3 regions of the Paenibacillus humicola genome follow, and region 1 is predicted to be linked to each of the others. Evidence: riboswitches for the same ligand, from Rfam matches in the RefSeq annotation. Region 1 holds a riboswitch; each other region holds the start of a gene.
What was found. A riboswitch is a leader RNA that binds a small molecule or an ion and turns the genes downstream of it on or off. The one in region 1 is predicted to bind cyclic di-AMP.

Region 1 (9,683 bases):
GACCGGCGAGCCGGCGATCGTCCAGTGTCCGCGCGCCCCTGCGATGCGGCGGCTTGCTTGCAGAATCGTCAGGCTCTCGCGCCGGGCGAGGTCTGAGATCAGGTGCAGCCGGCCTTTCACGCCGTCGGGCGTTTCCGGAAGCTCCGGAAAGGGGGCGTCCGGATCAAAGTCGGTCAAGTCGTGGCCGATCATTCCGGAGAGCAGCGCGATGCCCGCGGCTGGGTGGATCAAGCTCTGCAGGTAGTCGTTCTTTTCCTGCGCCTCCTTGTCGGTCGCGGCGACGACCGGGAACACGCCCGGCAAAATTTTCACGTCGTCCGCCGCCCTTCCGTACCGGACCGCCCGCGCTTTGACGTCGTCGTGGAACGCTTTTGCTTCGTCCAGTGTCTGCCAGGCGGTGAAGATGACCTCCGCCGTCAGCGCGGCGAAGTCGCGTCCGTCCTCGGAGGAGCCGGCCTGGATGACGACGGGGCGGCCCTGCGGCGGCCGGGAGACGTTCAGCGGCCCGCGGATGTTGAACCATTTGCCTTCATGATCCGCGGAATGGACCTTCGACTTGTCCGCGAAGATGCCGCCTGCCTTATCCAGCACGATCGCGTCATCCTCCCAGCCGTCCCACAGCTTCGTCACGACGTCGATATATTCGCGCGCCCGCTCGTAGCGCAGATGGTGCTCCAGATGCCGCTCCTTGCCGTAGTTGGCCGCAGCGCCGCGGTTGGCTGTCGTCACGATATTCCAGGCGGCGCGGCCGCCGCTCAGATGATCGAGCGTCGCGAACTGGCGCGCGATCGTATACGGCTCGCTGTAGGTCGAGGAGACGGTGCCGGTCAGTCCGATTTTTTCCGTGACGGCGGCGAGGGCGGACAGCAGGACGATCGGCTCCGGACGTACGGGGGACATATACGACACGGCCGTGTCGAGCTGGTCGGACAGGGCCAGTACGTCCGCGAAAAAAATCATGTCGAACTTGGCGTCTTCGGCGATGCGGGCCAAGTGCGCATAATGGCGGAAATCCAGAATCCCTTCCGCATTGGCGCCGGGATGACGCCACGCGGCCACATGATGGCCGGCCCCGGACAGGAAGGCGCCGAGGCTCATTTGTTTTCTCGTTTCGGTGGACATACAAGATCACTCGCTTTCTTGAATGGCTTGCTGCCGGACAAACGCAAAAAAGGAGACCGCCAGCGCTGCAGGTTTGCAGTGCGAAGGTCTCCGGTAGTCCGGTCGAATTCATTTAATTCCGATTGGAACGGTATGTTATAAAAGGTAGCAGATCGGATTCCATCCGTCAATCCTTTTTTTGCGCCGTCAGCAGCGGGTTCTCCGTTGACAGAAACCGGGACGAGGAGTAACATGAAGACACTTATAAACCCGATCCGTACGGTCGGGTTTAATCGCCGATATGCCGTAAACGTTTACATCCTGCTGTTACACTCATGCGGCTGCGGCTTTTTGAACCTTAATCATGAACGGGAGGCGCGAAAATGCAGTATCGCAAGCTTGGCAGAACGGGGCTGAAGGTATCCGAGGTCAGCCTCGGCGCGATGGCGTTCGGAAGATGGATCGACGAGGAGGCGTCGGTGAAGGTGCTGGACGCCGCGCTCGATGCCGGTATCAATCTGGTCGATACGGCCGACGTGTACGGCAAAGGAATGGACCTGTCCGACCCGCTGCAGACGGGCGAATCCGAGACGATTTTGGGCCGCTTGATGAAGGGCCGCCGGGAAAAAATCATCCTGGCGACGAAGGTGCACGGGCGCGTCGGAAACGAGCCGAACGACGCGGGGCAAAGCCGGTATCATATTTTTCGGGCGATCGAGAACAGTCTGCGGCGGCTGAACACCGATTACGTCGACCTGTACCAGGTGCACCGCTTCGACCCGGAGACGCCGCTGGACGAGACGCTGGGTGCGCTCGACGATCTCGTGCGCCAGGGCAAAGTCCGCTACATCGGCTGCTCCAATTTTGCCGCCTGGCAGATCGCCAAAGCGCACGGCATCAGCGCGGTGCGGCAGCTGCACCGCTTCGAGAGCGTGCAGCCGGAATACAGCCTCATTACGCGCAATATCGAGCCGGAGCTTGTTCCGTTCGCGCTGTCGGAAAGCGTCGGCATCATCGTGTACAGCCCGCTCGGCCGCGGCATTTTGTCCGGCAAATACCGGCCCGGTGAAGCGCCGCCGGCCGATTCGCGTCTGGCCGCGGGCGAGCAGCGGCTGAAGGCGCTGATCGGCAACGAAAGGAGCCTGGCGATCGTGGATATTATTCGCCCGCTTGCCGAGCGCCGCGGACTTTCGCTCGCGCAATACGCCCTGGCGTGGGTGCTCAGCCGTCCAGGTATCACGTCCGCCATTCTCGGCGCGTCCAAGCCGGAGCACATTACGTCGGCGGCCGGCCGCTGGGACGAACGGCTGTCGCAGGAGGAGCTGGACGAAATCGACCGTCTGACGGCGCATTTGAACAACATCGGAAAATCGCTGGTGAAGCAGTAATTCCAGGATGCGGACAAACGAAATCCCCGGAGCCGAATTTCGGCGCCGGGGATTTTGTGTTCGCCGGTGCGAGTTGGTGGGTAATTGCAGGCTGCAGCCGTGCCTGTCGCCGCTGCTCAAAAGCGCTTTTCGCTGCCGAAGCCGCAAGCGGCACCCTGACCGCGAACGCTGCGGCTGCGAGCCGCCGCGGCAGCCGCGCGCGGCTTCTTCGGCGTCCAAGGCACTCCTGCTACGGCTGCGAGCCGTCGCGGCCGCTTACCATATCTTCCGCAGCACCCAGGGCGCGCCCGTTACGACTGCGAGCTGTCGTGGCCGTAGCTCGCACCTTCCGAGCCGTTCAGGTTCGAACCGGCTTTCTCGTTCTCCGCGCTGCGCTTGTACGCGACGACGACGATGCTGCCGTCCGCAGAGTCGGACAAATCCCGCTCGAGCTCCTGCAGCCGTTTGATTTCGGCGGGCGTCAAATCCGCCGGTGAATATTGCATTTTACCGCCTCCCGGTCAGTGAGTCTGATCCTATTATTGCCCGTTTCAGCGGGATTTACCCCCGTTCCCGGACATGCAGATACGAACCGCGCGGAACAAAATAAACGGCCCGTGCAGGCATTTTGCCCGCGCAGGCCGTTTGTTTTTCGGAGGCTTGGAGAAGAAGGGCTATCCTCCGTAGCTGTCCCTCCAGCGAAGCAGGCGCCGTTCGAGGAACCGGACGAGCGAATCGGTCAGCTTCCCGACGAGGGCGAAAATGAGAATGCCGACGAACACGATCGGCGTTTGCGAGAACTGCCGGGCGTCCATGATCAAATAGCCGATCCCCGCGCTCGAGCCCATGAGCTCTGCGACGACGAGGCCGAGCCAGGCGACGCCAAGCGACAGCCGGATGCCGAGCAAAATGTTCGGCAGAGCCGCGGGCACGATGAGCAGCGCGATCTGCTTGAAGCGGCTGTACTGCAGGACGCGGGAGACCTCGAACAGCTTGATGTCGACGCCGCGGATGCCGAGAAACGTATTGACGTAGACGGGGAAAAAGGCGCCTTTGGCGATCAGCAAAATTTTCGACAGCTCGCCGAAGCCGAACCACAGGATGAACAGCGGCGTTACCGCCAAATGCGGGATCATCCGCAGCATTTGCAGCGACGGATCGAGCGTCTGCTCGAAACGGCGCACGAAGCCGACCAGAATGCCGAAGACGAGCCCGAGTCCCGCCCCGAGTCCGAAGCCGAGCGCGGCGCGGTACATGCTGATTTCAAGATGGCCGAAAAGCTCTCCCGTGCGGATCAGGTCCGCGAAGGCGGCGGCAATTTCAAGCGGCGTCGGGAGAAGCGTCTCCGACGTCAGCCCGAGATTTCCGGCCGCCTGCCATGCGGCGAGCAGAATGACCGGCAGCGCAAGGCCAAGCAAGGCGCCGCGCGACTTGGGCCCGGGCCTCCACTTCTTCGCCGGCGTCTCGGCAGGGGAGGACGGCGTCCCGATTCCGGATGCCGGAGGAACGTACACTTTATTCATTTTTTGATCACCTCATCGTTAAATTGGGCCCGGTCCGGCCGGTCAGATACTGTAGCTGGCTTCGGGCTTCGGATCGTCGATTTTCTCAAACTCGCCGATGATGCGGACGCGATATTCCTGGAAAGCCATTGACGTTTTCTTCCGCGGAAAAGGCAGGTCAATCGGCACGACGCTGCGAACCGAGCCCGGGCGGGGCTTCAGGATGACAACGCGCTCCGCCAAATAGATCGCCTCGTCGATATCGTGCGTGACGAAAATCATCGTCGTCCGGTTGGTTTCCCAGATGTCGAGCAGCACCTCCTGCATATGGCTGCGGGTAAAAGCGTCCAGCGCGCCGAATGGCTCGTCGAGCAGGAGCACCTTCGGGCTGCGGAGCAGCGCCCGGGCGATCGATACGCGCTGGGCCATCCCGCCCGACAGCTCGCGCGGGTACGAGCGTTCAAACCCCTTCAGCCGGACAAGCCCGATCAGCTCGTCGACCTTCTCCCGCACCTCCGGCTTCTTCAGCGAAAGATCCCCCGCAATATTACGTTCGACGGTCAGCCACGGGAAGAGCCGCGGCTCCTGAAAAATGAACCCTTTGTCGATGCCCGGTCCGATTACCTCCCTTCCGTCAAGCCGGACCGCTCCGGTATGCTCCGTATCGAGGCCGGCCAAAATTTTCAGCAGCGTGCTTTTGCCGCAGCCGCTCGGTCCGATGACGGTGATGAATTCGCCTTCTTTCATTTGCAGGTCGATGTTGTGCAGGGCCTGCACCGGCCCGGCCTTGGTTTCGAAGCGCCGGTTCAGGCCGGCGATGTCGATTTGGACGGCACTCACGCACATTCGCTCCTTTCGCTTTGCGCCCCATAAAAAAAGAGGCATTTTCGCCCTTTAGCGAAAATGCCTCCGTTTGTACGGTTGGCGCCCCTATGCGGTTTATAAATCGTCTTAATCTCATAAATCCGATAAAAATTATTGTATATGGAAAACATCGTAACAAGGCGGAAGCCCGATGTCAATGCCTTTTTGCTTCCTTTTTTGCCGCCCTGTTCAAGCGATGCTGGTGCGGGTTTTCAGCGAAATCCACAGCAAGAGGCCGCGATCATAAGGCCGGCCGATAAAACGGCCTGCAGCGGCGGAAGGATACACGAAATATCGCTTCATACCGGTCTTTTCTATTCTTTACAGCCGAGCCCCGGCGGAGTATGATTCGATTCGTGATTATTTCGCAGTTTATTTTATTATTGGATCGCTGAATTTCCGCCAGACAGGCGGAAAGCGGGGGAACCGACAGTGCGGGACCGGCCGGGGCCAAGAGCCCGGTTCGATTATCGCACGGGGGTGAATCGCATTCGGACCTTATGGGTCCCGGACGCGTAGGGCGACTCATGCCGCCCGAATCCGGCAGCTAACTTCGCAAGCGTGGACATGGGAGGCGGATATGAATTGTAAACGGACCTGAACGGCCGCAGAGGAACAGGGAGACTCTGTGTTTTTGTGCTGTGCGGAAATGGTTATTGATACGAAAGTAGTACCCGGCTAAGGCCGGGCAATCCGGGAAAAATAAAAAAGCGCTCCGGACGATTTTCAAAGGAGAGTCCACACTGATGGTAAATAAATTGAAGCGCTTCTTGATCGGGCGGCCGATGAAGTCGACCGAGCTTGAAGACGAGAAGCTCGGCAAGCTGAAGGCGCTCGCGGTGCTGTCGTCCGATGCGCTGTCGTCCGTCGCATACGGCACGGAGCAAATTTTGCTCGTGCTGATGGCTGCTGGATTCGCGGCCGTCTGGTATTCGCTGCCGATTTCGCTGGCCGTGCTGGGGCTGCTGACGGTGCTTATCCTCTCGTACCGCCAGACCATCTACGCCTATCCGACCGGAGGCGGAGCGTATATCGTGGCCAAAGACAATCTGGGCGTGCCGACCGGGCTGGTGGCCGGCGGATCGCTGCTTGTCGATTATATTTTGACGGTCGCGGTGAGCTCGTCTGCGGGAACGGACGCCATCACGTCGGCATTTCCCGTGCTGCACGATTACCGCGTGCTGATCGCGCTTGTCATGATCGTGTTTCTGACGATTATGAATTTGCGGGGCATTACGGAGTCGGCTTCGTTATTGGCGGTGCCGGTGTACCTGTTTGTCGTCGCGATTTTCGTCCTGATTATTTCCGGCTTGATTAAATATGCGGCGGGCGGCATTCATGCGGCGGCTCCCGAAATCGGCACGACCGTATCGAACATCAGCCTGTTTCTGCTGCTGAAGGCGTTCAGCTCGGGCTGTTCGGCGCTCACCGGCGTCGAGGCGGTGTCGAACGCCATCCCGAACTTCAGGCAGCCGGCCGAGCGCAACGCGGCGATGACGCTTATGATGATGGGCCTCATCCTGGGCAGCATGTTCATCGGCATCAGTGTGCTCGCTTATTTGTTCGGCATTGCGCCGGATCCGAAGGAAACGGTCGTCTCGCAGATCGCCGAATCGACCTTCGGGCGCAGCGTGCTCTATTACGCGATCCAGGGGATCACGGCACTTATTTTGTTTCTGGCCGCGAATACGGCGTATTCCGCTTTTCCGCTGCTTGCCTTCATGCTGGCGAAGGATAAGTTCATGCCGCATATGTTCAAGGTGCGCGGCGACCGGCTGGGATTCTCGAACGGCATTATTTTTCTCGGCGTCATGTCCATGCTGCTCGTCATCGCCTTCCACGGCGATACGGAAAATCTGATTCCGCTGTACGCGGTCGGCGTATTCATCCCCTTTACGCTGTCGCAGCTCGGGATGATGGTCCGGTGGGTCCGGCTGAGGCCGCCGGGCTGGGCCGTGAAATTCGCGATCAATACGATCGGCATGCTGACGACGCTGACGATCACGCTCATTTTCATTTTTACAAAGTTTACGCAAATCTGGATGGTATTCGTTTTTCTGCCCGTCGTCATCTATTTGTTCAACCGTATTCACCGGCATTACCGGAACGCGGCCGAGGAGCTGCGCATCAACATCAAGTCCGACAAGCCGTGCATCAAAGGGAGTACAATCGTCGTCCCGGTCGCCGGCATTACGCGCGTCGTACTGAACTCGATCAGCTATGCCAAATCGCTGACCGACAACGTGCTCGCCGTCTACGTCGGCTTCGACGATGAGGAAATCCGGAAGATGGAGGAGCGGTGGGAAGAGTGGAATCCGGGCATCCGGCTGATCGTGCTGCGGTCGCGCTACCGCAGCGTCATGAAGCCGCTCATCAAATTTATCGAGACGGTGGAATGGAAAACGGCGGAAACCGACCATATCACGATTCTCATTCCGCAGTTCATCACGAAGCATTGGTGGGAAAACCTGCTGCACAACCAGACCAGCCTGCTGATCCGCGCCTACCTATACAACCAGAAGGACGTCGTTATCGCCACGGTGCCGTTCCATCTGAACCGCTGATGCCCTCCGGAATTTCGCGGCCGGTAAAACGAGTGCATCCTATCGTTAATCCTTCCTCGTAAATGCCGTGCAAAACGGTGGGGAAAACCGCAATCCGGAAGAAATCCATCTGCCGCTATCGTGATACGATAAAGGAAGATTTCTAACTCCCGCAGATGAAAGGAAGGATAACGAATGGCGAAACTGACGCCCTACATTTTCTCGGAGGATGCCAAAGCGCAGGCCGATTTTTACATCGAGGCGCTCGGCGGAAAAATGAACTCCATCTTGTTGCACGGCGATCTGCCGGATGCGAAGGAAGAGATGAAGGATAAGGTGATGCATCTTTGCGTGGAAGCGGCGGGCGTATCCATTTTTATGTCGGACATTGCGAACATGCAGGTGAGCCGGGGCGATTTCATTAATCTGGCGCTCGAATTCGGTGCGGAAGCGGAAGCTTATGCCGCTTTCGAGAAGCTGTCCGAGGGCGGCGTCGTGCATGATCCGCTCAAGCCGGCTTTCTGGGGCTCGCTGTTTGGCCGGCTGCAGGATAAGTTCGGCGTCAGCTGGATGATCACGACCGCATCGGCAGCGCAGGAAGGCTGAATGCCTCGCAGAGAAAAGCCGAATTCATCATCTATCGTGAGGCCGCCGGAGCATCCGGCGGTCTTTTTGTATGCCTTCCCCTACCAAGCCGGGCAGATAGGAACCCCCGCGCATTCCGCGGATATGTCGGCGATAACTAAATTTGAACGTCTTAGGCACCTGCTGCATGAATATGGGATTTCCAGCAAATACTAATGCGGACAGGAGGTGGCCGCATGTGCCAATCGTTATCCATAACCGCTGAAGTATCGGAGCTTTCGGACCGTTTTCAATTGGATCAGGTGCTGTTTTATACGTCGAACCGCCACGAAATTAATCCGACCGAGTCGGTTTCCGCGATCATCGAGCATAAAGGAAGCAGGGTGCTGGACGATTTTCGCTGGGGGCTGATGCCGTATTGGGCGAAGGATTCGCTCCGGATGGACAGCCGGACGATGCTGTGGAAGCCGATTTTCGACCGGATTTTGAAGAAGCAGCGATGCGTCATTCCGTGCAGCGCCTTCTATGTGAGCCGGACGGAAGGGAAGAAGACGGTGCGTGCCAAGCTGGCGATGAAGAGCGGCACGTTCGGCATCGCCGGGCTGTACGACGTGTTTCGTTCGGCATCAGGCGAAGAAATGCGGACGTGCACGATTCTGATGACGCAGTCGAATTCGCTCGTGTCGCCTTACTCCGCACTGATGCCGGCGATTCTGGAGACGGAGGACGTGGACCGGTGGCTGCGCCGGGACGCAGGCGAACCCGGGAGGCTCCACGACATGCTGCGGACGATGGACGCGATGCGGATGGTGTCAATTCCGCTGGACGCCTACGGAGAAGCGGATTCCGGCTTCGAAGCGCCGCGCCCGAAGCTGGTTTGATTTTGCCGGCGGAAATCAGGCTCATTCCCTTTGATTCGGGAGTGAGCTTTTTTGATGAACTTATTTTCGATGAATCCCGTAATCTTTGTTCCGGACTTTGATTTCACCCGAAATGGAACCGAAACTAGAGAAAAATCGCGGTTATGATATAGTTAATATTATTTAATACCTATGGGGGACATGGCTTATGAACATTACCGGCATTCAAAGCCGCATCGAGGCGGTATTTTTCGATTTGGACGATACGCTGTACGATCAGCTGGATTCGTTCCGCGGAGCGGTAGAGGACACGCTGCCGGCCGATTTATGGGCGGGCCTTGAAATGGACGAGCTGTTCCGCAGGGTGCGTTATTACGGCGACCGGCTTTTGGACCGCTATGCGGCAGGTAAACTGACGTTTAAAGAGCTGCGTGTGCAGCGGATGATACTGGCGTTCGCGGACCTCGGCATCGCGCTGGACGAGCGGCAGGCGGAGACGCTGCAAACCCGGTACCGGAACGGTCAACAGCGCATCAAGCTGTCACCGGGGGCGGGAGAGCTGATTGCCGCCCTGCAGCGCGGCGGACTCGACGTCGGGATCTTGACGAACGGGCCGGTCGACCACCAGATGAACAAAATCCGCTCCCTCGGCCTCGACGCCGTTATCCAGCCGGGCCGGCTGTTCATTTCCGACGCGCTCGGCATCGCCAAGCCCGATCCGCGGGTCTTTCTGCAAGTCAGCGAGATTACCGGCCATGCGCCGGAGCGGTGCCTCTATGTCGGGGACGCCTGGGTCAACGACGTAACGGGTCCCCTCGAAGCGGGCTGGCATTCGATTTGGCTGAACAAGCGGGGCGACGC
Region 2 (9,683 bases), 600 kb from region 1:
GGAGAAGCGATGCCGTGTCGAACGACGTTACGATTGAACCGAATGAACGAGTGGACGATCTCTTAACCCGCCGTCTTCATATTATTCAAAGCCGGGAAGTGTTCAGCTTCTCCATGGATGCCGTCCTTCTGGCCCGGTTCGCCGGCGTTCCGCCCCGGGGACGCGTGCTTGACTTGTGTACCGGCAACGGGGTCATTCCGCTCATCCTGACGACGAGGACGAAGGCGCCGATTGACGGTGTCGAAATTCAGCCGAAGCTCGCGGACATGGCGCGCCGCAGCGTAAGGATGAATAGGCTGGAGAACCGGATCCAGATCTTTGAAGGGGATTTGCGTTTGTTTCATCTCCAATGCGGGTACGGTATATATGATGCCGTTACGGTCAATCCGCCTTACATACCGGCAGGTACGGGCGAGCCGAATGAAAATCCGTATGTCGCGACGGCGAGACATGAATTGAACGGCACATTGGATGAAATTATACAAGCATGCGCAAGGCTCGTCAGAACGGGCGGACGCGTATCGCTCGTTCATAAACCGTCCCGATTCGTGGAAATCGTGGATACGCTGCGTAAATGGAAGCTCGAGCCCAAACGGATCCGTTTCGTTCATCCCTATGTTGATGCGGAAGCGAATATGGTGCTGATCGAAGCGATCAGGGACGCGAAACCCGACGTCAAGCTGCTGCCGCCTTTGATTGTTTATAATGAAGAAAGACATTATCATGAAGAGATTTTACGGATTTATTACGGGAACAACGACCGGGACGCAAGGGGGGACCAGGATGAAGGTGCAGCGAAGCTTTGAATCGGGGAACGCCGAAGCGCGGCGGCAGGGGATGCTGTATCTGGTCGGCACGCCGATCGGCAATTTGGAGGATATGACCTTTCGCGCCATCCGGACGCTGAAGGAAGCCGATCTGATTGCGGCAGAGGATACCCGGCAAACCCGGAAGCTGCTGACCCATTTTGAAATCGGGACGCGGCTGGTCAGTTATCACGAGCATAATAAAGAGGCGAGCGGCGCGGAGCTGATCCGGCTTATGGAGGAAGGGCATCAAATCGCGCTCGTCAGCGATGCGGGGCTTCCGGCGATATCCGATCCGGGGGCTGATTTGGTGGCGGCCGCGGTCGAGAGGGACATTCCGGTCGTGCCGGTTCCGGGAGCCAATGCCGCCTTGTCCGCCCTCATCATGTCCGGGCTTTCAACGGACCGGTTCGTTTTTGCCGGCTTTCCACCGCGCGAACGGAAACCGCTTCATGAATGGCTGCAGCGGCTGCGCATGCAGGAAGGGACCGTCATTGTCTACGAATCGCCGCACCGCATCGCGAAGACCTTAAACGTCATGCTCGAGCTTTGGGGCGACAGGCGAGCCGCCATGATTCGGGAGCTGACCAAGCGGCATGAAGAAGCGGTTCGCGGGACGATTTCCGAATGTCTAACATGGCTGAGCGAGCATCCGCCGCTCGGGGAATATTGTCTGGTGGTCGACGGCGCAGGCGAGGAGGAACGGGCAGAACGTCAAGACGAAGCCCGCTGGTGGAAGGAGATCAGCGTCGCCGAGCACGTGCAGCGTTACGAAGCGGAGACGGGCGACCGCAAGGAAGCGATCAGGAAAGCGGCACAGGACCGGGGTCTTCCGAAGCGTGAAGTCTACAACGAATTGATGCGAAAATAAAAAAGGACCTTCCTAAGCGGGTTCTGGCTCAGGAAGGCAGTAAGGAGTATAAAAAAGGTTAGAATTAACAAGTTCGGTAAATGTATTATAACCTATAATTTCATTTTTGTCTCTTATTTTGTAATCGGGGAAGGCATTTCGCTCAAACAAACGTTGCAGACGATTTTTCCTTTGAAGTAAGTGACATTTTCGGCATTGCCGCAAAAGATGCAGGCCGGTTCATATTTCTTGAGCATGATCCGTTCGCCGTCTACATAAATTTCAAGCGCGTCTTTCTCGCCGATACCAAGCGTGCGGCGCAGTTCGATCGGGATTACGACACGGCCGAGTTCATCAACTTTACGAACGATACCAGTGGATTTCATCATGAACCTATTTTCTCCTCTCAGGTGGTAATTCGCCAGTGTTCGACAAAATTCTATCTTTTCTTGTATCTATAGTACCAACGTTTCCCATAATAGTCAACCACATTTTAACCGGAAATATTGGGCACTTTGCCCTTCAGACCATTGTTTAGGGGGATTATTGTTCAATGGGGGCTGTAATAGGGAATAGACATTTGGAAATCCATTTGCGACATTTTTCGACATATATTCGACTAATATTGTCGAAATGGTGTCCTATTGTCGAATCGGAGGGAAGAGCATGAATCTTAGGCATCCGCCGCTTGCGGAAGAGAAAGTATTTAAAGATCCCGTCCATAAATATATCTATGTGCAGGAAAATTTAATCTGGAAACTGATCAATACGCAGGAATTTCAGCGGCTTCGGCGGATCCGGCAGCTCGGCACGTCGTATTTGACGTTCCATGGCGCGGAGCACAGCCGCTTCTCGCATTCGCTGGGCGTCTATGAAATTACGCGAAAAATCATCTCTCAATTCGAACGGAGCGCTTACCCGGACTGGCCCCGGGAAGAAAAGCTGATCGCGCTCTGCGCAGCGCTCCTCCACGATGTCGGACACGGTCCTTTTTCCCACTCGATCGAGCAGATATTCGACACGAGCCATGAGGCGTGGACATGCCGCATCTTGCTGGAAAATACCGAGATCAACCGCGTGCTGCGCGAATATGATCCATCGCTTCCAGAGCATGTAGCCGGCGTCATCCGCAAAACGTACGACCGCCCCATTGTGATCAGTCTCGTATCGAGCCAAATGGATGCCGACCGAATGGATTATCTGCTGCGGGACGCTTATTTTACCGGCGTAAACTACGGCACATTCGACCTGGACCGGATTCTCCGCGTGCTTCGCCCCTATCAAGGGCGAATTGTTGTCAAAGAGAGCGGCATGCATGCCGTTGAAGATTATCTCATGTCGCGCTACCAAATGTATTGGCAGGTCTATTTCCATCCGGTGACGCGGAGCTCCGAGATCATACTTCGGCAAATATTTCGCAGAGCGAGCGAATTATATGGGGGTGACTATCCCTTTCGTTTCATATTGGATCCGCTTAGACGGCTGCTGGATGGCACGCTGGGCGTTGACAGCTACCTGGCGCTCGACGAGGCGCTGGTGCAGTCCGTCTTTATGCAGTGGACAAGCGAGCCGGACCCGCGGCTCTCGGCGCTGTGCCGCCGGTTCCTTCACCGCAGGCTGTACAAGTACATTGCGATGGAAGACGCGGACGACGGGCTTTGGGAAGAAATTCGAAGCGAGTTTATTGCCGCCGGCCTGGACCCCGAATACGACCTGGAAATCGACTTTCCCTACGATATGCCTTATGATGTATATCGTCCGGGAGCGCGATCGCTTACGGAAAAGGACGAAAAACCGCCCATTCTGCTCCTTGACGGAGAGGGCCGTCTGTCCGAAATCTCCGAGCGTTCCGAAATCGTTCGTTCTATCACGGGCCTTCATCAGGGCAAATACCATATCTATTACCCTGAGGAAACGGTGCGTGAATCAGCGCATTTGTTTCGTCCGCATATTCGTGCATTTTTCGGTTTCTTATAGAAAGGGGAATAGGATGATGCAGCCGCTATTAATCGACACGCATACTCACCTGGATTCGCATAAGTTCGACGACGACCGCGCGGAAATGATCGAAAGAGCGCGGGCAGCCGGCGTCCATATGCTGGTCAATATCGGCTTTAACCGCGAAACGATTCCATCCACGATCGCGCTTGCCGAGCAGTACGATTTTATTTATGCAGCTGTCGGCTGGCATCCCGTCGACAGCATCGACATGAAGCCGGAGGATTTGGAATGGATCGCATCGCTGTGCGATCATCCGAAGGTGGTGGCAATCGGCGAAACGGGCCTGGATTATCATTGGGATACGTCTCCTAAAGAGGTTCAGCACCGCGTTTTCCGCGAACAGATCCGGTTGGCCAGGCAGAAAAAAAAGCCGATCGTCATTCATAACCGCGACGCTCACGAAGATATCGTCCGGCTGCTGCAGGAAGAAAAAGCAAGCGAAGTAGGGGGCATCATGCACTGCTTTTCCGGCAGCTGGGAGACGGCGAAAAAGTGCATGGAGATGAATTTCTATATTTCCTTCGGCGGACCGGTTACGTTCAAGAACGCCCGCGTGCCGAAAGAAGTGCTGGCCCGCGTCCCTTTGGACAGGCTGCTGATCGAAACGGATGCGCCATATTTGGCTCCGCACCCCCATCGCGGAAAACGAAACGAGTCCGCATTCGTTCGTCTGGTAGCCGAGACGGCAGCGGAAATAACAGGGAAAACACTGGAAGAAATTTCAAAAATCACAACGGAAAATGCCAAAAAATGTTATGGAATTGAATGAATCAAGCTTATATCGCAAGGATTCGGGACTTTTCAAGCGAAAAAACTGATTTTGACGGAAGATATTGCGCGTATACCGTCTTATTTTCCTGTAAATTCGTTAAAATCGTCCTTAATCGCTTCTTTACAATGCGAAGCAAAAGACGGTATGATTCTTTTCAGAAAGTTTTGAAACTGAAAAACGGATTTCAAACCATTATCGCTTAATCTCCGGAAGCGGAGAGCGGGGGAACCACATGCTGCAGAAGGAAGGCCCTTACGCGGACCGTACTGAAGCATCGAATTCTTCTAGGGGTGAATTTCGCAGGCAGGCGCACCGGTGCGCCGGGCACAGGCGAATAGGGCGGCTCTCTCGCCCGAACCCGACAGCTAACCTCGCAAGCGTTCAAAGAGAGATCAACCTCGTGCAGCCAATCCATGGTCCGATTTCATTGCGGAAGCCACGAAACAGATCCTCTGTCATTCGGGGCTTCTTTATTTTTTGGTTAATATTGCTTTACCCGATGACATAGGGTTTTATCATGGAGGTGAGCTTTGGGGAAACCCGAAGAGCGTGTCTGCACGCAAATCATTATAGTCGCGTCAAATGTATCATGCGTAACACTCGACGGCGGGGCTATGTAAGGAGGACCGAAGAAGTGGGCGTATTCCCGTTTAAGGACACCCATGGTAAACGATCATCCAGCATGTCTTTCGCATTGCGATGGAAGCATGAGAACGTGCGTTTAATTGTGCTAAGCGCTCTGATCTCAATCGCTATGACTTTCATGTTTCTGGTGTTGTTGTACGGAACGGCTTCTGCTGACAAGCACGTCTCCGTAGTAGTGAATGGACGCGAGAGCCTGGTCTCCACCAAGGAGCGGGTCCTGCAACGCCTACTGGATGAACAAGCCATCACGATTGGACCGCATGACAAAGTGTCCATGCCGCTGAATGCGGAAGTAAAGGACGGGGACAGGGTCGTCATCGATAAAGCGGTTCCGGTCGTCGTGAAGGCCGACGGCAAGGTTAGAACGTTGTACACGACAGAAAGAACGGTACAGGGAGCGATCGAGGAAGCTCATTTGTTGGTACGGCCTCAGGATAAGGTGTTCCCTGCTCCCGAGACCTCAGTGAAGCCGAATATGGCGGTTCGGGTGACCCGGATCGACAAGAAATATTCCGAGAACCGGTATACGCTGCCTTTCAGCGTCATCAAGAAGGAAGATCCGAAGCTTGAAAAGGGCAGTCAAAAGGTCGTCAGAACCGGTAAAAAAGGCACCGTTGTGAAGCGATATGAAAACATTTTCGCGGACGGCGTGCTCGTGTCCCAGTCGATGGTGGCGAAGCTGATGCAGACCGACAAGAAGGATCAGATCGTCGCGGTCGGCACGAAAAAGCCGGAGCCCAAAGTTACCGTGCTCTCGGCCAGATCACCGAGCGTTCAGACGCTGACGAAGCGGGGCATAACGGTTAATGCTAAGAAAGTGTTACGAAACGTGACGCTGACCGCCTATACCGCAGACGCAGCCTCAACCGGCAAGAGCGAGTCGCACCCGCTGTACGGGGTTACGGCTTCGGGGACGCACGTTGAGGAAGGGCGCACGATCGCCGTCGACCCGGATGTTATTCCGCTCGGCTGGTGGGTCTATATCGAAGGCATCGGCTTCCGGCGTGCGGAGGATACGGGCAGCGCGATCAAAGGCAGTAAGATCGACGTCTACTTTGAGAACGAATCGTATGCCAACAAATTCGGCCGGAAACGGGGCTACACCGTGTATGTCATCGGTCCGAAAAAACCGGAAGCCGTATAGCGAACCGGTTGTGATTTATTCATATTCGTAATTCGAATCGAAATATGCCATGATAAGAAGAGGCGCTTGCCTCTTCTTTTTGCAGTTTGTCTGAAGGGAATGATCGGCTTATCTTATGATCAACGAAATCATTGTCGTCGAAGGGAAGGACGACACCGTCGCGATCAAGCGGGCGGTGGAGGCCGAGACGATTGAGACGGGCGGCTCCGCCGTTGGAGAAGACGTGCTGCGGCGGGTGGCGCTTGCCAGGCAGCGCCGGGGCGTCATTATTTTCACCGATCCGGACCATGCCGGAGAACGGATCCGCAAAATCGTCGCGCAGCGGGTGCCCGGCTGCAAGCATGCGTTTCTCCCGCAGGAGGAAGCCCTGTATAAAGGCGATATCGGCGTCGAGAACGCATCGCCGGAAGCGATACGGCGCGCGCTGTCGAGCGTGAGGACCGAGGTGCCGGAATCGGAAAGCCTGTCCGCGCCGGAAATTTCGTGGGACGATCTTATGCAGGCCGGGCTGGTTGTGCATTCCGAAGCGTCGGACAGGCGGCTGCGCATGGGCAATCTGCTCGGTATCGGCTACGCGAACGGGAAACAGTTTTTCAAGCGGTGCACGATGTTCCGCATCACCAAGGCCGAATTTGCGGCGGCGCTCCAGCGAATGGAACGGGAATTGGAGGACGAATGAACGACGAACGGACGCCCCGGCGGCAGAGCGGCGGCAGGCCCGTACTGGCGGAAGACAGGGCGGTACAGGACATCGCCACGCCCAGACGGACGCGCGATCTGATCGCGAAGCACGGCTTCACCTTTAAGAAAAGCCTCGGCCAGAACTTTCTGGTCGACCAAAATATTTTGCGCAAAATCGTAGCGGCCGCCGAGCTGGATCAAACGAAGGGCGCGCTCGAGATCGGCCCCGGTATCGGCGCGCTGACGCAGCAGCTCGCGCTGGCCGCGGGTAAAGTGGCCGCCGTTGAAATCGACGATCGGCTCATCCCGATCCTGCGGGATACGCTGGCGGATACGCCGAACGTAAGCATCGAGCACGGTGACGTGCTGAAGCTCGATCTCGGCGCGCTGATCGCGCGGGAATTCGGCGGCCTGCAGGGCGTCAGCGTCGTCGCCAATCTGCCCTATTATGTCACGACGCCGATCCTGATGAAGCTGCTCGAAGAGAAGCTGCCGCTCGAGCATATCGTCGTCATGATTCAGAAGGAAGTGGCCGAGCGGATGGCGGCAAAGCCGGGCGGCAAAGAATACGGCAGCCTAAGCGTGGCCGTCCAATATTACTGCGTGCCCGAGCTCGTATGTATCGTGCCGCATACCGTCTTCATTCCGCAGCCGAACGTCGATTCGGCGGTCATCAAGCTGACGCTGCGGGACAAGCCGGCGGCGGACGTGACGGACGAGGAGCATTTTTTCCGGACCGTGCAAGCCTGCTTCGCCCAGCGGCGCAAAACGATTGCCAACAATTTGACGGCATTCGTCGGCAAAGACCGCCGCGGGCTTGTAGCGCCGCTGCTGGAGGGCTGCGGCATCGAGCCGTCGCGCCGGGGCGAGACGCTGACGCTGCACGAATTCGCCGCGCTCAGCCGCGCGCTGATCGAAGCGGGGCTGCCGCCGAAGCCGTAAGGCTCCTCTGGCCGCAGCAGCAGGGTTAAGTCGAAGCGGCACCATGACGAAGAGCGGCCCCAAGCGGCCGCTCTTTTTCATATTGGGAAGCGCACCATCGCCCCTGTCCGCCCATAGGATAGACGAAGAGGTGATTTGCCCATGAAGCAAGGGGACCTGGTCGTCCGCAAATCGTATGGCGGGGACGTGCTGTTTCGTATCGCGACATTGAATCAACAACGAGCTGTTCTGAAAGGTACGGACTACCGGCTGCTTGCGGATGCGCCGCTTCCCGATCTGTCGGTCGTGCGCGACCCCGAATATACGGGAGCGGCTGCGAAGGTTCGCATCAAAGTGAACGAATCGATGCGCCGCATTCAGGAGCAGCGCGACAAGCAGGTGCAGCATAACGAAAGCGAGCTTCGCAGGGAACTCAGCGAAAGCCAGCCGTATTTCGAGGTGCCGGGCAAAGTGCTGCATCTGGACGGAGATCCGAATTATTTGAAAAAAAGCATGCAGCTGTACACCCAGCTTCGGGTTCCGGCTTACGGTCTCCACGTGCACGAGTCGCAGATGGCCGAGACCGTCTTCCGGCTGCTGCCGCAGCTCAAGCCGGATATCGTCGTCATCACGGGCCATGACGGCGTGCTGAAAAATCGCGAGCAGAGCAGCATCTACAACCTGGGAAGCTACAAGAACTCGCAAAATTTCGTCAATGCGGTGCGCGTCGCCCGCGATTTTGAGAAAAGCCGCGACGGGCTGATCGTAGTGGCCGGCGCCTGCCAGTCGCACTACGAGGCGCTGCTGCAATCCGGCGCCAACTTCGCCAGCTCTCCGGGGAGGGTGCTTATTCATGCGCTGGATCCCGTTTACGTGGCGATTAAGGCCAGCTATACCTCCATTCGAGAGACGATCAATCTCGCCGATGTCATAAACGGCACCATCAGCGGCATCGACGGTGTAGGCGGCGTCGAAACGCTGGGCAAATACCGTGTCGGTCTGCCGAAGCCGAAATCGCTCAGCAGCGTGAAGGCAACTATATAATATGCCTCATTTCCGGTCATTTATGTATGCTGCAAGAAAAATTAGGTTTTTCTTTATTGACAATCCATTTGGTCCACTGTTATAATTATATTTTTTTGACAAACGACCTCTTTTCCGTTATAATGGACAAGGAAAGAGGTGGTAGTGGGCAATGGCAAAAAATGCGCTGTTGGAAATCAAACGCAGTTTGGAAGCCCATGTCGGCTCCAAGATTCGTCTTCGGGCAAACGGTGGTCGCCGAAAGACTATTGAGCGCACCGGTGTATTGGAAGAAACCTACCCTTCTGTTTTCATTGTCAAACTGGATCAGGAGCAGCATGCGTTTAAGCGTGTCTCCTACAGCTACGCGGATATTTTGACCGAGTCGGTCGAAGTGACCGTGGACAGGGATGACGGCCAGGTTCGCATTACGTATTTGCATTAAAACAAATGTTAGTCGCAGGGTATCAAGAACGGGTGCGGTTTTCCCGTTCTTTTTTGTTTTCCGCAGGGATGCTCCCCGGCCCGCGGTCCGTCGCGCATGAGACAGCCGTTTTCACGCATACTAACGGTAAAATCGAAGCGAAGGACAAGGAGGGTTTCATTGTGGGCCGCAGACAACGCAGAAGCATCATGAGCGAGCAGCTGAAGAACGAATTGGCAAAGGATCTCGGCTTTTACGATACGATTCAAAAAGAAGGCTGGGGCGGTATCAAGGCGAAGGACGCGGGCAACATGGTGAAGCGCGCGATCCAGCTCGCCGAGCAGGCGGCGGCGAAGCAGCACGCCCAGCAACCGCAGCCCCAGACGGCAGTGCAGCCGCACGCCCAGCAGCTGCAG
Region 3 (9,683 bases), 480 kb from region 1:
CCGCCGTCGATAATGACCGCCGAGACGTTGTTCAGGTCGATCGTGCCCGCGCCGAATCCCTTATGCTCCTTGCTGCTGACGACATTCAGCGCAAGCTGCCGTTTCTCTTTCTTCGCCGGAGTCTGCTCTTGGGCACGCCCCTGGTCCTGATTCTGATCCGTCATATTCCGTTCCTCCCCGAATTTCGGCCGGGCGAGCCGGCAAAAAGCCTGAAGCCCGCGCCGGACGCGGGTTTTCCGCCTGTCCGAACATTAATTCCATTTTAGCTAATAATCCGCGAAAAGCAAACATATACATGCTTTAGATGCTTGTCAACGGGAGGGAATCGTTCAATGACGCCACGTCACCTCAAACAAATCCTGCTCTTCGCGCTAGCCGCCGTCCTGATCGGCGCAACGGTCCGGGAAGGGTTCGGGGCCGCCTGGATTTCGCAATATTCCTTCGCATCCGCGCCCGTTACCGGCGTTTCCGCTCCCGTTAAACCGGACACGTCCCCGAAGACGGCGCCGCAGGGCTCGCCGGAGCCCGATTCGGTCATGCAGCCGAAGCCGGTGGCGCTCAGCAAGCGGGTTGTGGAATACCACATCGACGTGCGGCTGCAGGAGGACGCCAAAACGCTGCAGGGCGAGGAAACCGTAACCTGGACCAACCCCGGCAAAAAAGCGGTGTCCGATATGTATTTTCACCTTTACCCGAACGCCTTCGAATCGAAGGACACGACATTCATGCGCGAATCCGGCGGCCAGCTGCGGCAGGACAAGGCCACCCCGTCCAGCTACGGCTACATGCACATCAATGCGCTGCAGACGACCGAGACCGGCAACCTGCTTCCCCGGCTTCATTACGTTCAGCCCGACGACGGCAACTTAAGCGACCATACGCTGGCCAAGCTTAAGCTTCCCGACCCGGTCTACCCCGGGCAAAGCGTGACGCTGAAGCTGAAGTTCGAGGTGAAGCTGCCCGAGGTGTTCGCGCGGATGGGCTATGCCGGCAATTTCGTGATGGCCGGGCAGTGGTTTCCGAAGGTAGCCGCTTATGAAACGGCGGGAACGCGCGGCCGGACGACGGAAGGCTGGAACGCCCATCAGTATCACGGCAATTCGGAGTTTTACAGCGATTTCGGCATATACAGCGTCAACATCAACGTCCCGGAGGCCTACAAGGTGGCGGCGACCGGCTTCCAGGCAAAGGCGTCGGACGTGAAGGACGGACGGAAAACCTACCACTATTATGCCGACGACGTGCACGATTTCGGCTGGTCGGCTTCTCCGGATTTCGTCTACTTCGAGGAGCCCTTCTCCACGGACGGCGTACCCGGGGTGCGGATCAAGCTGTATCTCGACCCGCTTCACGCAGACTTGAAGGACCGGTACATGCACGCCGCCAAATCGGCGCTCGCCAAATACGCCCAGTGGTACGGAGCCTATCCGTATTCGACGCTGTCCATCGTCGTCCCTCCGAAGGGCGGCAACGGGGCCGGAGGGATGGAATACCCGACGCTCGTTACGGCGTTTGCGGCCGATTCGAACAGCCCGGGCTACGACCTCGAACGAACGGTGGTGCACGAGATCGGCCACCAATACTGGTACGGCATGGTCGCCTCCAACGAATTCGAGGAAGCCTGGCTGGATGAAGGGATCACCTCCTACTCCGAGGACCAGATCATGGAAAGCGAATACGGCGTCGAGCCGAATTTGTCCATCGAGTCCAGCTATATGACCGATCCCGCTCCGCTCAAGCAGCTGTCCTGGTCGTACGGCAGCAACGATCATTATGCCGAAAATGTGTACATGCGGGCCAAGCTCGTCCTCGTCGGCATCGAAAAGCAGGTCGGCGCCCAGACGATGCGAAAAATTTTGCGCACCTATTTCCAGAAATACAAGTTCAAGCATCCGTCCACGGCCGACTTCCAGCGCGTGGTCGAGCAGGTGACGAACCAGAACTGGGACAATTATTTCAGCGCCTTCGTGTACGGCAACCAGATGGCCGATTATGCGGTCGATTCCATTCAAGTCCGGCCGGTAACGGAAAACGGCGCCAAGCAGTACGAATCGGTCGTCCTCATTCGCCGGCTGGGCGGCCGCAACGGCCCGGTTCAGGTGGTGCTGAAGTTCGCCGACGGATCAACGCTGCAGAAAACATGGGACGGCCGGGATTCGCAAATCAAGTACGACGCCGTCGAACCCTCTCCGCTCGCTTGGGCGGCCGTCGATCCGCATCACGATAACGTGCTGGACAACAAGCAGATCAACAACTTTTTGAAAGCCGGACTGCCGGAGAAAACCCGCACGCGCTGGAGCGTCGGCATCGTCAAGCTGGTCGAGGGGCTGTTCGCGTCGGTCGCCTGGTGACGGCGCCCTTACCCAGGCGGCTCCGGCGCCGCAAGCGAGGAGGGATGTTGGGATGAAGCTTTATTTGAAGCAAGGATGGCGGCTGACCGTCAAACATCTGTACATCGTCATTTTGCTCTTCCTCTATGAACTCATTTGGGGATTCTTCCTGTACCGGATCGTGGACCATATCGTCGTACCGCTGTTGAGGCGTTATCCGGGCAGCCTGCCCTCGGCGGACGCGGCGCAAATTTTCCTGACCGAAGCCCAGTTCCAGCTCCTGAAAACCGATCTGATCCGCCCGTACATCTGGCTGTTCGCCGGCCTGCTGGCGGCCCGGATGCTCGTCACGCCGCTGCTGAACGCCGGCCTGCTCCATTCCCTGCGGCATGCCGCGGACGAGGAAGGCACGCATTTCCTGCGGGGCATCCGCGCCGCCTGGAAGCCGGTCGCCCTGCTCTACCTGATCGAGACCGCGCTTGCGCTCTCCCCGGCGGGCTGGCTGCTGCCCCGCGCGCTCGATGCGCTGCTCTCCAGCGGGAGCGCGGCCGAGCTGGCGCAGCGGACTCTCCCTTGGGCGGCCGGCTGGCTGGCCTGGGCGGCCGTGCTGCATCTCTTGTTTCTCGCGATGCAGTTCGGCGCCGTCTCCCGCACCGGCATTCTGAAGGGACTCGGAAACGGCATCCGGCGGCTCCTGCCGCTGGTGGGGATATCCCTGCTGCTGTGGCTGATCGGCGCGTCTTTAAGCCTCACCTTCGCGGCGGCATCCATGCTGTGGGCCGGCCTGATCGCGCTCATCCTGCAGCAAAGCTACCATCTGGTCCGGACGATCATGAAGGTGTGGACCGTCGCCTCGCAGCTCGATGTCTGGAAGTCGAAACAGACCTGAACGGGCTGCAGCCCGGAGGCCCGGGAAGCCGATGCGCTTCCCGGGCGTTTGTTTTGGCGGCTGCTCCCGTTTAACCAGCGATTTGCTGCAGCTGCTCAAGCGATACCCGATCGATAAATTTGCTGAATTTTTCTTTGCCTTTGGCATGTTCCTTATAGAAATCGATGATGGCGGTCCGTTCGAGCGGCACTTCCGCATAAAGCTGCTTGAACGGGGTCATTTCCACTTTGGCATCCGTCTCGAGAGCAGCCCCGATTTTCGCGAGCTGCTTCACCGTAAACTGACTTCCACCGACTTGAATCGGCGGGCTTATCGCGATTTTTGTTTTTTCTCCCACGACCCATACTCCTCGATTTGAAATTATCGAATCCTTTAACATCAACTACGAAAAGCACGGTTAAACTTCTTTATTGACGTACGTTCACACGCTGCAGCCGAAGCGCGTTGAGGACAACGGAGACCGAGCTTAATGCCATGGCCGCGCCCGCTACCCATGGTGCAAGCAAGCCAATCGCAGCGATCGGAATCCCGAGCGTATTATAACCGAGTGCCCAGAACAAGTTTTGCTTAATGTTGCTCATTGTTTTACGGCTCATATAGATCGCATCGGGAATGCTCGCCAGGTCGCCGCGCATGAGCGTTACATCCGCCGCTTCCATCGCCACATCGGTTCCGGTACCGATGGCCATACCGATATCCGCTGTCGCCAGTGCCGGCGCATCGTTAATGCCGTCCCCGACCATGGCCACTTTTTTGCCTTGCGCTTGCAGCTTTTTCACTTCTTCCGCTTTCCCTTCCGGAAGCACTTCCGCACGTACATGGTCGATGCCGACTTGGGCCGCGATCGCCTTCGCCGTCCGTTCGTTGTCTCCGGTAATCATGATCACCTGAATCCCCATCTCTTTCAAACGGCCAACCGCGTCCTTCGAGGTTTCTTTAATCGTATCCGCCACTGCAACCATCCCGGCATACCGGTTGTCGATCGCGATCAGCATCGCCGTCTTGCCGGCTTCTTCCAAACGAGCCATCGACTCGTAAGCATGCTTCACATCGACTTCGTACTTCTCCATCAATTGGCGCGTGCCGATGAGCAGTTGTTTTCCTTCTACTCTGGCTTTGATACCGAATCCCGGAATCGCCTCGAAGGACTCGGTTCCCGGCAGTTCGATATTTCGTTCACGGATGCCGGCAGCGATCGCTTCCGCAAGCGGGTGCTCCGAATTTTTTTCGGCCGCGCCGACGAGTTGAAGGAATTCCGTTTCGTTTTCTTCTGTTAATACATCCGTCAGTTCCGGCTTGCCTTTCGTCACAGTACCCGTTTTATCCAGAATGATCGCGTCAATCTTATGTGTCTGCTCCAAATGCTCGCCGCCTTTGAACAAGATACCAAGCTCCGCGGCGCGTCCGGATCCCGCCATGATTGAGGTCGGCGTTGCCAAACCGAGTGCGCAAGGGCAAGCAATGACGAGGATCGCGATGGCCTTTTCCAATGCCGTTGCAAAATCACCCGGCGTCACGAAGAAATACCATACGAGGAAAGCGACAACTGCGATTCCGACGACAATCGGGACAAAAATGCCGGAGATGCTGTCCGCTACCCGTTGAATCGGCGCTTTCGAGCCTTGCGCTTCTTCCACGACTTTAATAATTTGCGCTAGTGCCGTTTCTTTGCCGACTTTTGTCGCCTTAATACGCAGCATGCCGTTTTTGTTGATCGCTGCGCCGATTACGGAGTCCCCGGCTTTCTTTTCTACAGGAAGGCTTTCTCCGGTCAGCATCGATTCATCGACCGAAGACATGCCTTCAAGAACTTCGCCGTCTACCGGCACTTTATCTCCGGGACGGACAAGCGCGATGTCCCCTACGATAACTTCATCCACTGGAATCGTCAGCTCTTGACCTTCACGAACAACCAAAGCCGTTTTTGCCTGCAGACCCATGAGCGATTTGATCGCTTCCGATGTGCGGCCTTTAGCGAGCGTTTCAAATAGCTTCCCTAAAATAACAAGCGTGATCAGGATCGCACTCGTCTCATAGTACAAAGACGGTCCGTGATGGACACTGCCTCCTTGCGCGGCCCAATCGATCGTCAGATACAAGCTGTAGAAGTAAGCGGCCGAAGTGCCCAGCGAGACCAAAACGTCCATGTTCGCACTGCCGTTGCGGAGCGCCTTATATGCACCTGCGTAAAACTGTCTGCCGACATAAAATTGTACAGGAGTGGCCAGAACAAGCTGAAACCATGGATTCATCAGCATTTCCGGCAAGTAGATCCATGAGGTGAATGAAAAATGCGCAACCATGCTCCACAAGAGAGGGAAGGAAAGAATTGCCGAAAGGAGCAGTTTCCGTTTTTGATTCTTGACCTCATGGCCGCGGTGATCATCTGCGTTTTCACTTTCCTGTTTGGCGATCGCTCTGTAACCAAGCTGTTTGACCTTATTTTGCATCTCTTCGATCGAGACTTCACCCGGCGAATATTCAACACGAGCAGTTTCCATCGCAAAGTTGACAGATGCACCGGCCACGCCGGGCATTTTGCCGAGTCCCTTCTCGATGCGATTCGCGCAAGCGGCGCACGTCATCCCTTCCAGCTTAAACAGAGCCACTTCTTTAGCCGTATCATAGCCGAGCTTTTTAATGGTCTCTTCCACATTCCCTATGCCAATTTTCGCCGGGTCGTAAGTGATGCTCGCTTTTTCCAGCGCAAAATTGACACTTGCGGCAGAGACTCCTTCCAATTTGTTTAGGCCCTTCTCAATTCGGTTCGCGCAAGCGGCGCACGTCATGCCCGTGATTTGCAAAGTCGTTTGTTTGGTTTCTTGTGCAGCGTTTGTTTCCACAATCATTCACCTCTTGTTCAATTCCTTGCTCGTAGTATACCCCACTACCCTATTTTTAGTCAACATCTTTTACAATACCCCAGTACCGTATATTATCGGTTAAAGAAAAAGCAGCAAGCGCTGCTGGGCTTGGGTTTTATTTCATGAGTTTGTTCATGGTGATCATCAGTTCCGATAAAACCTCGGTATCCCCTTCTTGGATACGCTCGATGACACAGCTTTTCAGGTGATGCTCCAGCAAAAGTTTTCCGACTCCATTCAGAGCGGATTGAATCGAGGCGATCTGGTTCAGAACGTCGTCACAATACGTATCTTTCTCAATTAACCCTTTAATGCCGCGAACCTGACCTTCAATCCGATTCAGACGGCTGATCAAACTATTTTTTACTTTATCCGAATGATGGCTTTTTCGTCCCGTTCCATCGGTTCCGCAACAATTGGAATCCTGTTCATTTACTTGACCCAGCATTTCCATTTCCACGCTCATTTTGACTCGCCTCCTTCATAATCTATATTATACTATACTCCCTCCCCCTATACAATCAGTGGTAATATTGTCCCGGCAACGCAGGTAAGGAGCATCCCGCTTCGCCAGCGGTGCGGATTCCAAGGGCTCCCACTACGCTCGTCCGGAACAAAACCGCGGCCGCTTCCGTCACGAAACGGTCTTTTTGACGTACGCTGCGCCTCCGCCGGATTTTGCCCCTTTTTCGACAGGACGGCGAACCGCCGCCCCGCTCCCGAAGAACGCTTTAGCCGAAAAAATAGGCCATCTGAAAACCCGGAAACCCGCTGTACGAGTGAAACGCGAAAAAGTTGCACTTTCATAATTCTAATGTGTGAACAAATTGTGAACTTGGAAGGAGAAGTGTGAAAATGATCGAAATGTAAGCGAAGATGAAAATTTTGCCGAATTCCCGCAAGGGAAACGGGGGAACCACTCTGGGTGAATTGATCCCGGTATCCGCAGGGCCGGATGCCAGAGGCGATCATAGGGAGCCTTCAACCGAACCCCACAGCTAACCTCGCAGGCGTTGGAAGGAGCTTCTCTTTTGAAAAAGGTTTTGCTGCTCATGATCGGTCTCGTCATTGCGGCAGCCTTCCAGGCAGGAAGCGTGTTTGCGGACTCCAAAATGGATGGCGTCATCAGCGACGTGATCGGAACGCCGTATCATTACGGCGGCACCACGACGAAAGGATTCGACTGCTCCGGATTTACGATGTACGTGTTCGATAAACTCGGCGTCAACATCCCGCACGCATCCTCGTCGCAAGCCAGGCTCGGCAAGAAAATCGACAAGAGCGACTTGATCGCCGGCGACCTCGTATTTTTCAATACGAACGGCAGAGGCATTTCGCACGTTGGCATCTACGTCGGGGACGGCAAATTTGCCCACTCGTCCTCCAGCAAAGGCGTGACGATCAGTGCGCTCAGCGATTCGTACTACTCGAAACGCTTTGTTACCGCGCGTCGCGTCATGAGCCCGGATACGTTTCAAAAGTATGCCGACGAACCGTCCGATGCACCGGACGGCGGCGGAGACGCCGATTAATTCGCTCCGCCCTTCAGGAAGAACCGGCTTCGATCTATAGTGAAAAGAAGGCGAAAGCTTCCCCTTTCCTATAGAGGAGTCAAAAACGCAGCCTGCCCTGTCCGCCTGCCGGACAAGCGGGCTGCGTTTTTGTTTACCCTCGTGATGAGCGGCGTTTCGGGAACGAAATGAAACCATCGGCGCAGGGGCGGCAGGATGAGCGTCTGATCCGAGCAAATCATGATCTCGCGGCGTCAATCGGTTTCTTCACCTTGTAGCGCACCCACCAGAAGGTCCGGCCGACCTGCACGTCGAGCGTCGTTCCGGCCGGCGCAAACAGCTCGTGCAGCTGAAACGCGGTCTCGCAGCCTTCGCCGCGCCGGTCGGCCAGCACCGCTGTCGCCCCGTCGCGCAGACGCGAATGCCACAGGTTCAGAAAATCCCTTCGCTCCGCCGCCGGCAGCTCGCGCAGGCAAAAACAGGCTAACCCGGCTTCGAACGTGCCTTCGACGCCGGCAAGCTCGCCCGACCGGACCGATTTCGAAGCCGGCGCCGCCAGTCTCGGCGCGCCGGGTCCCCCGACGCGCAGCACCGACCGCCCCGCAAGGGTGCGCGAAAGCGCCTCCTCCACCTGCTTCCACTCCTCCCTTCGCGCATCCAGGCTTTCCCGCCATTTTGCCATCCGGCATCCTCCCGTCCCCGCCGCAAGCGGCGGCCGTTTTTTCTATTCCTATGTGGGCCTGTGCGCAAACTGACCAAAAAACGGGTATAATGGTACCACTTCAAGCTGTCCCTTGCAGAGGAAAATCGCAGAAAGGAGTTTTCGACGGTGACCGAAATGTGTGCGGAACTGTCCGCCTTTCATCCGACGCTTGCCGGCTGGTTCGCGCAAGCCTTCGGCGAGCCGACCCCCGTGCAGCTGGAAGCCTGGGCGTCCATCGACGCCGGACGGCATACGCTGATCGCCGCGCCGACCGGTTCCGGCAAGACGCTTGCCGCTTTGCTCCCCTGTCTCGACCGGCTCGCGCGGGACAAAGCGGCAGCGGACAAAGGAACGGCCCCGCGGGAGCCGGGGGTGCGCGTGCTGTACGTGACGCCGCTGAAGGCGCTCAACAACGATATCCAGCACCATTTGACCGGCTTTATCGACGATATCGAACGCTTCCGGGCGGAAAGCCCCGTAGACGGACAGGACGACTGGCCCGGGATCCGCACCGCGGTGCGGACGGGCGATACGCCTTCCTCCGAGCGCGCCAAAATGATCCGCAGGCCGCCCGATGTGCTCGTCACGACACCGGAATCGCTCTATTTGCTGCTGACGGGCGAGAAGAGCCGCGCCATGCTGCGCACTGTACGCACCGTCATCGTCGATGAAATTCACGGCCTCGCCCCGGATAAGCGCGGCGCGCATTTGTCGCTTACGCTCGAGCGCTTGTCCGCGCTGTGCCCCTCCCCCGTCCAGCGGATCGGCGTATCGGCGACGCAGAAGCCGCTCGAACGCGTCGCGCGGTTTCTCGGCGGCTGGGAGCGGGCCGGCGACGCCGCGGAGACGGCCGGAGCGGCGGCATCCGAAGCAGGCCGCGCCGAAGGTCCGGGCGGCGGTTCGGCTGCCGCGGATGTGACGGCGGGATCGGCAATCGGCCAAGCGGACCGCGCTGCGGGCGCGGGCGGCAGCCACCCGCTCGGCTTCGCGGAGAGGCCCGTGCGGATCGTCGAAAGCGACATGACGAAAACGATCCAGGTGCGTGTCACGATGCCCGACCTGAGCCGGCCGGCCAAAACGCGCGACGCCGTGTGGCAGCCGATCGTCGAGCGGCTGATGCAGCTGATGGAGGGCAGCCGTTCGGCGCTGCTCTTCGTGAACAGCCGCCGGCTGTGCGAGCGCCTCGTCCTCCGGCTGAACGACGCCGCCGGATACGAAATGGCCCGCGCCCACCACGGCAGCCTGTCGCGCGAGCGCAGGCTCGAAGTCGAGCGGATGCTCAAAGCCGGCGAGCTTCGCTGCCTGGTCGCCACGTCCTCGCTCGAGCTCGGCATCGACGTCGGCCATGTCGACGTCGTCATCCAGATCGACTCGCCGAAGACCGCT

Region 2: another riboswitch for cyclic di-AMP. It lies ahead of PD282_RS00140 (ubiquitin-like domain-containing protein); the one in region 1 lies ahead of PD282_RS02970 (APC family permease).
Region 3: another riboswitch for cyclic di-AMP. It lies ahead of PD282_RS00705 (C40 family peptidase); the one in region 1 lies ahead of PD282_RS02970 (APC family permease).

What each region holds. Positions count from the first base shown of each region.
Region 1 covers NZ_JAQGPL010000001.1:621,158-630,840, forward strand. The annotation lists gene PD282_RS02945 (LLM class flavin-dependent oxidoreductase) at 1-1,122, opposite strand, end outside; gene PD282_RS02950 (aldo/keto reductase) at 1,485-2,489, shown strand; gene PD282_RS02955 (hypothetical protein) at 2,780-2,974, opposite strand; gene PD282_RS02960 (ABC transporter permease) at 3,143-3,991, opposite strand; gene PD282_RS02965 (ABC transporter ATP-binding protein) at 4,034-4,816, opposite strand; cyclic di-AMP (ydaO/yuaA leader) riboswitch at 5,214-5,413, shown strand; gene PD282_RS02970 (APC family permease) at 5,581-7,398, shown strand; gene PD282_RS02975 (VOC family protein) at 7,573-7,983, shown strand; gene PD282_RS02980 (SOS response-associated peptidase) at 8,199-8,843, shown strand; gene PD282_RS02985 (HAD family hydrolase) at 9,031-9,683, shown strand, end outside.
Region 2 covers NZ_JAQGPL010000001.1:23,145-32,827, forward strand. The annotation lists gene PD282_RS00115 (tRNA1(Val) (adenine(37)-N6)-methyltransferase) at 1-806, shown strand, start outside; gene rsmI (16S rRNA (cytidine(1402)-2'-O)-methyltransferase) at 784-1,677, shown strand; gene PD282_RS00125 (AbrB/MazE/SpoVT family DNA-binding domain-containing protein) at 1,791-2,045, opposite strand; gene PD282_RS00130 (HD domain-containing protein) at 2,323-3,633, shown strand; gene PD282_RS00135 (TatD family hydrolase) at 3,650-4,426, shown strand; cyclic di-AMP (ydaO/yuaA leader) riboswitch at 4,616-4,825, shown strand; gene PD282_RS00140 (ubiquitin-like domain-containing protein) at 5,145-6,218, shown strand; gene rnmV (ribonuclease M5) at 6,334-6,897, shown strand; gene rsmA (16S rRNA (adenine(1518)-N(6)/adenine(1519)-N(6))-dimethyltransferase RsmA) at 6,894-7,841, shown strand; gene yabG (sporulation peptidase YabG) at 7,983-8,864, shown strand; gene veg (biofilm formation stimulator Veg) at 9,016-9,288, shown strand; partial or broken gene PD282_RS00165 (small, acid-soluble spore protein, alpha/beta type) at 9,477-9,626, shown strand.
Region 3 covers NZ_JAQGPL010000001.1:145,519-155,201, reverse strand. The annotation lists gene PD282_RS00735 (YwhD family protein) at 1-164, opposite strand, end outside; gene PD282_RS00730 (M1 family metallopeptidase) at 333-2,351, shown strand; gene PD282_RS00725 (hypothetical protein) at 2,404-3,219, shown strand; gene PD282_RS00720 (hypothetical protein) at 3,290-3,556, opposite strand; gene PD282_RS00715 (heavy metal translocating P-type ATPase) at 3,627-6,062, opposite strand; gene PD282_RS00710 (metal-sensitive transcriptional regulator) at 6,199-6,531, opposite strand; cyclic di-AMP (ydaO/yuaA leader) riboswitch at 6,960-7,111, shown strand; gene PD282_RS00705 (C40 family peptidase) at 7,115-7,615, shown strand; gene PD282_RS00700 (hypothetical protein) at 7,833-8,276, opposite strand; gene PD282_RS00695 (DEAD/DEAH box helicase) at 8,433-9,683, shown strand, end outside.